DNA from 2 places in the Amycolatopsis sp. FU40 genome. Region 1 is predicted to be linked to the other one. Evidence: riboswitches for the same ligand, from Rfam matches in the RefSeq annotation. Region 1 holds a riboswitch; the other holds the start of a gene.
The links. A riboswitch is a leader RNA that binds a small molecule or an ion and turns the genes downstream of it on or off. The one in region 1 is predicted to bind cobalamin.

Region 1 (3,361 bases):
GGCAGCCAACCTCTTCGCCACACCCAGCAGGTCGGCGGAAGTAGGCGGCGTGACGTTGCTTTCGGCAGACATCTTCTCCGTCTTGTCTACGCAAGGCTTGCGCGTTGCACCCGTTATGTTTTGCCCGTTTGTGTACATAAGAAACAGATCTGGTCGATCGTTGACCAGTTCCGCTTGAGCGGGATGCCACTGGTTGCCGGTATCCTGGTATTGAAACTTTGAAGAGTTGGCAAACACTCGAGCACTCGGGACCGTTACCTCGAGTACATTGTCCGCTTGGCCGCCGAATGCCCCGTTGCCTTCGGAAATTCCGACAAGATTCCCATTCTGGCGAATCTCCCAATTGGGACTGCCGGGAACCCAGCGGAAGGTCACGTTCTCGCTGGCGAGCTCATGCGCGGACTTGATGTAGAACTCCCGGTACGGCACCCCTGGCCGCTGATCGGCCCAGCACCACAGAAATCCTTTCTCGCGCCCCGGGGAACTGTACAGTGTTCCCGCGGTCATTCCCGCTTCAACCCAGGTGTCCAGCTTCGGATTGTTGAGGTTGGTGAGAAGCCACTGCTCCCAGTTGGCGAACTCGGCATCTCGGTTGTCCACATGAAGACAACCAACCGTCAGATCCGAACCGACCCCGTTCATCCACAACGGCTGCTGCTTGGATCCGATGAATCCCACAGCGTAGCAGTGATCCGAAATCGTGCACGCTGGTTGACTGACCGCGCTTGCCTGACTGACGCTCGCCGCGAACGTCGAAGAAATAAGCACTAAAACCGCAGAAAATGATCGAGCAGGAGAAAGAATTCGCATCGCCCCTCCCTTGCGAAGTCACGAACTGAGTCTCCCGAATGTTGGCGCGTCACCAGCAACTCCACACCTTATCCTGGCTGTTGCACGCAAGAAACCGCCGACCGGGCGACAACCCAGTCAACGGATGTTCCCTGGTGTGCACAGCAATTTCGAGCAGAGACTGAAAAATAAGCAGAAAATATGGCCCGTCAGTGAGCAATGGCCAGGCGTTAACGGACGGTGCACCAAAAACATCAGCTGCACCATGCTTGACGCCAGACAGCACGGTGCAGCTCCTCCGTTCGTCTCGCAACGCTCCCTCCTGCTCCGGCAAGCAGCACGACGATCCCTCCCGAACCCTGGGACACCCGCATCCTGGCCCCGGACCCGGTAAGCTGACCCCGCCACTGGTTCGCCAGGACGCAGCCGCGTCCCGACGAGGCAACAGGGAACCCGGTGCGATTCCGGGACTGCCCCGCAGCGGTATGTGGGAACGAAAGCTGTCACCGCGAAACGCGGTAAAGCACTGGGCGCCAAGCCCGGGAAGCGACAGCCGGTAGGCACGAGCGATACGCCCACGAGTCCGAATACCTGCCAATGGCACGCACGCCGACGGCGTGCGTGAGTCCGGGCCTCGCGGGACAAGGCGCCGACCGAAGCACGGCGTTTCCGCGTGCCCGGGCTCTTCCGGCGAGCACGTGAGGATGCATGCTGTGAACACGATCGGCACCACGATTCTCGGCTACCCGCGAATCGGCCCGGCCCGCGAACTGAAGCGAGCGCTCGAGGCCTGCTGGGCGGGAAAGAGCACCGAGGAAGAACTACGAGCCACCGGACGGCAGCTGCGCGAGCAAACCTGGACGACCCTGCGGGACCAGGGCCTCGACTCGATCCCGTCCAGCACTTTCTCGCTCTACGACCAGGTGTTGGACACCGCCGCCCTCTTCGGCGCCCTGCCGGAACGCTTCACCCGGCTGGGCCTGTCGCCACTGGACACCTACTTCGCCGCAGCACGCGGGGTGCCGGACGCGCCCGCGCTCGAAATGACCAAATGGTTCGACACCAACTACCACTACCTCGTCCCGGAACTGGGCCCGGACTCCCGCTTCGCACTCACCGGCACCACACCGGTCGACGAGGTCCGCGAGGCAAAGGCGCTCGGCATCACCACCCGCCCCGTGCTCGTCGGCCCGGTCACCTTCCTGCTGCTGGCGAAGTCGGCCGAACCCGGCTTCACCCCGCTGGACCTGCTGGACGAACTGCTGCCCGCATATGCCGAGCTACTGGGCAAACTGGCCGACCAGGGCGTCGAATGGGTCCAGTTGGACGAACCGGCCTTCGCAGCCGACCGAACCACGCCGGAGTGCAACGCGCTCACCCGCGCTTACCACTGGCTGGCCAAGGAAAACCACCGCCCGAAGCTGCTGGCAGCCGGATACTTCGGCGGCCTCGGCCGGGCACTGGGCGTCCTGGCCCGCTCCCCCATCGAAGCGATAGCCGTCGATCTGGTGACCGATGAATCCTTTGTGGACAAAGTCGCCGAGGAAGGAGCGCTGCGAGACAAGGAAGTCCTAGCCGGGGTCGTCGACGGCCGGAATGTCTGGCGCACAGACCCAGGCGTCGCTCTGGCCCGCGCAGCCCGGCTGAGGGACACCGCAGCACACGTGAGCATCTCGACGTCATGCTCGCTCCTTCACGTCCCCTACGACGTGCGCGCGGAAACAGACCTCGACCCGCGGCTCAAGAACTGGCTGGCCTTCGCCCGGCAAAAGGTGGACGAGGTCGTGCTGCTCGGCCGAGCGCTCAGCGGAGAGAACGTCGACCTCGGCCCGGCACGAGCCGCAGTCGCCGACCGGGCCGGAGCCGCCGAACTCAACGACACCGACGTCCGAGCCCGCGTCGGAGCCCTCCAACCAGAAGACACCGTCCGCGCGCCGTATGCAGAACGCGCTGCAGCACAACAGAAAGCGCTGAACCTTCCGCCGCTGCCGACCACCACGATCGGCTCCTTCCCGCAAACCAGCGAGGTACGCCGAGCCCGAGCCGCACATCGCGCGGGCAAACTCGACGACACCGCCTACCGCACCGCGATGCGCACCGAAATCGACCGCGTCGTACGGCTGCAGGAAGACCTGGGCTTAGACGTCCTCGTGCACGGCGAACCCGAGCGCAACGACATGGTCCAGTACTTCGCCGAACAGCTCACCGGCTTCGCGGCGACCGCCCTCGGCTGGGTCCAGTCGTACGGATCCCGTTGCGTCCGCCCGCCAATCCTCTTCGGCGACGTCTCCCGGCCGCGACCGATGACCGTCGAATGGGCGCAGTACGCGCAAAGCCGCACCGACCGCCCGGTGAAGGGCATGCTGACCGGCCCGGTCACGATCCTGGCGTGGTCGTTCGTCCGCGACGACCAGCCGCTGGCCGACACCGCACGCCAGGTCGCGCTGGCGGTCCGGGACGAGGTCGCGGACCTGGAAGCCGCCGGGATCCGGATCGTGCAGGTCGATGAACCGGCATTACGGGAACTGCTGCCGCTGCACGCGGCGGACCGCGAGGCGTACTTCGGCTGGGC
Region 2 (3,361 bases), 3.3 Mb from region 1:
ACACGGCCGGCCAGCGTGCCGCCGGTGAAATGCGGGACCAGGCCGTTGATCGCACCGAGCAATGTCGACTTGCCGACACCGGTGCGTCCGGCGACGAGGCAGAGTTCGCCCTCTTCGATCGTGCCGTCGACGTCGCGGAGCACTGGCCGGTCCGCCCCGTCGTAAGTGACGCTGACGTGTGAAAACTCGATCATCGGGCGACCTCCGACACCAGCGCCGGACGCGGCGCGAACCAAGCGGGCAGCACACTGATCAGCACCGCGACGGCCGGCAACGGCGGCAGCTCCGGCCAGGTCAGCGGGCTGGCCGGGGTGGTGAGCGAAACCGGGTCGGCGAGCAGCACGAGCACCGCGGTCGCGACGCCGCACAGCACGACCAACGTCTCCGGCAGCCGCCACGGATCGGGCCGGTAGGTCGTGCGGCGGATCTGCCGTCCGCCCAGCACGAATCCGGCGACGGCCAGCACCAGACCGGCGATGAGCATCGGCACGCCGAGCCACGACGCGGACCCGTCGAGCACGCCGTAAACCCCAACCGCGACGCCGACCAAACCGGCCAGCACGCAGGTCGCGATCAGCATCCGGACGCGCGGCGAGAGGTAGCTGCGCCGTCCGTAGCCGCGGGAATCCATGGCCGCCGCGAGTTGCAGCGACCGGTCCATGGCGTCGGCGAGCACCGGCACGAAAATCCCCTTCACGAAGCGCAGGCCGCGCGTCTTCCCGGAGCGCAGCCGACGCGCGCGACGCACCCGCTGCACGCTCTCGACCAACTGCGGAGCCACGGACAGCGCGACGGTAACTGCCGTCCCTACCTCATACAGCGCCCCGGGTACGGCTTTGAGCAGGCGTTTCGGGTTCGCCAGCGCATTCGCGGCACCAACGCAGAGCACGATCGTCGCCAGCCGGAGCCCGTCATACAGCCCGCCGAGCAGTTCCTCGGCCGAAGTGGGGCCGAGCAGCTGAATGCCGGCCGCGACGCTCGGGAGCGGGATGGTCGGCAGCGTGAACAGGATGTGGCCGCCGTCCTCGCCGCCGATCAGGATCCGGAACAGTACGCGGGAGGCCAGGATCACCGCGGCGATCCAGGCGTACATCCGGAACGCCAGAGCCCACGGCGCGTCGCCGCGGCGGAGCACCACGACGAACCCGGCCACCGCGATCACCAAGGCGAGCAGAACTGGATTCGTGGTCCGGCTCGCGGCGACGGCGAGCGCGAGCGCCCACACCCACCACGCGCCGGGATGGAGCGCTCGCGGACTACTCCGCAGCACGCCTGCGGCGCACCGCGACGACCGTCCCAGCCACCACGAGCAGCACGACGACCACGATGCCGATCACCAGGCCCCACGGGAATCCACTGTCCGAAGTGGACTCCGGAGCCGCGGCGGGCGCGCTGGCCTTGCGCACCGGCTCGGTGCGCGGCGGCGGATACTCGGTGTAGGACTTGCCGATCGCGAACGACCAGCCCTCGAACGCCCCGGCGGGCGGCTTCCAGCTCTGCGCGCCGACCTGCGCCGACTCCCATTTGCCGCCGTTGGTGGCGGTCCAGAAGCTCCACGACGCCTTCTCCGGCGGCATCCCGGTGCAAGTCTGGTCGGCAGGCTTGTTCTCGATCTTGCACATCACGGCCAGGCCGTATTTGCCCGCGCCAGTGAGTTCGAACCCAGCGTTTTGCAGGGCGGTGACGCCGTTTTCCTGTTTGCCGGGCGCGCACCGGATGAGGGTTTCACCGCCAAGCCCCTGGAAGTCGACGATCACCGTGACGCCGTTGTCGTCCTGGCAGTAGCCGTCGGTGCCCTTGCCGGGCGTGGTGGCCGAGGCGGAAGAAGCACCGCCGAGGCCGGTAGCGACGAGAAGAGCGCAGCCGGCGAGGACTCGCCCCCAGTGCCGCGCGTGCACGAACCGCATGTCAGATGTACCTCGCATCGATCGGACCACGACGGGCGATCCGGCTCGCGGTCCCTCCGGGGCCGCTCACGGTTGCGGGCCAGCGCCGGATTCTCACCGGCTTCCCCCGTTCGTGGCGAAGAACTTGTCGACGTTAACGCACCGCAGGCCCCGCCGGTAGCGACCGCGGCCACACCTACACTTCCGGGCGTGGGACAGGACCAGCTGCGCGTCGGCCTCGTTGGAACCGGACCGTGGGCCACCACGGTGCACGCTCCCGGCCTCGCGGATCATCCAGGGACCGTGCTCAGTGCTGTGTGGAGCCGACGGCCGGAAGCCGCCACCGCGCTCGCGCAGGCCTACGACGCCGTCCCCACCAGCGACCTGGACGAGCTGTTCGAGCAGGTCGACGCACTCGCGTTCGCCGTGCCGCCGACTGTGCAGGCCGAGCTGGCGACCCGGGCCGCGGAGGCGGGCAAGCACCTGATCCTGGAGAAGCCGATCGCCCCCGACCTCGCCTCGGCGCAGCGTCTCGCCGACGCCGTGACGTCCGCTGGCGTCGCGTCGCTGGTGATGTTGACGCTGCGGTTCGCCCAGCAGACGCGCGACTGGCTGGACGGCGTCACCGCTGCTGGCGGCTGGCGCGGCGGCAGCGTGCAGTGGCTGTCCGGTGCCCTGCTCGCTGGCAAGTACGCGACCTCAGCCTGGCGGCAGGATCCGGCGGGCGGCGCGCTCGCCGACATCGGCCCGCACGCGTTCGACCTGCTCGACGCCGCCCTCGGCCCGATCACCGACGTCCTCGCCGCGCACCGCGGGCCCGAGGACCTGTGGCAACTGCTGCTTGAACACGAAGGCGGCATCACGAGCACTGCGACGCTCAGCCTGCGCCTGCCGGTGCAGCCGACGGTGGTCGAGTACTCGGTCTTCGGCGAACACGGCCTCCGCACCCTCGGCCGCACCGGCACGGCGAACGACGCGTACACCGCGCTGCTGGACGATTTCGCCGCGATGGTGTCGTGCGGAACGACCACGCATCCCTGCGACGTCCGCCGCGGCGTGCACCTGGCCCGGATCGTGGACCAGGCCCGCGCCGCGCTGAGCCGTTAATTCGGTTGCCCGGCCTGAGAGGATGAGCGGGAAGTTCGTTTCGGACGAAGGAATGCCTATGTGCTCCGCCACGGCCCACCCCGGCCGCTTGGCCTGAGCTGTTCGGCCTGCGCGCCCGGCGTGGGGTTGCCGATTTCGTGCTGCCCTTCCTTCTTCTCGAAAGGCTTCCACCAGAGATGTCCGCCCTTCAGGCATACGTCCGCGCGACCGCACCGATCGGCCGCGACACCGAGCGAATCGGCCCGTTCCTGGCGACTTTCGCCAAGGACAGCGCTCATCCGATGGAGAACTACGCCATCCCCGACGACGGCGCGAAGCCCTCGCCCGCCGAGATCGCTCTCCTGATTTCCGCTTACCGGCAACGAGAT

Region 2: another riboswitch for cobalamin. It lies ahead of L3Q65_RS34260 (hypothetical protein); the one in region 1 lies ahead of metE (5-methyltetrahydropteroyltriglutamate--homocysteine S-methyltransferase).

The regions. Positions count from the first base shown of each region.
Region 1 is NZ_CP091381.1:663,838-667,198, reverse strand. Features, by position in the region: gene L3Q65_RS04325 (hypothetical protein) at 1-810, opposite strand, end outside; cobalamin riboswitch at 1,181-1,403, shown strand; gene metE (5-methyltetrahydropteroyltriglutamate--homocysteine S-methyltransferase) at 1,494-3,361, shown strand, end outside.
Region 2 is NZ_CP091381.1:7,285,940-7,289,300, forward strand. Features, by position in the region: gene L3Q65_RS34250 (ABC transporter ATP-binding protein) at 1-194, opposite strand, end outside; gene L3Q65_RS34255 (CbiQ family ECF transporter T component) at 191-1,270, opposite strand; gene L3Q65_RS34260 (hypothetical protein) at 1,257-1,907, opposite strand; cobalamin riboswitch at 1,920-2,049, opposite strand; gene L3Q65_RS34265 (Gfo/Idh/MocA family protein) at 2,097-2,993, shown strand; gene L3Q65_RS34270 (GNAT family N-acetyltransferase) at 3,170-3,361, shown strand, end outside.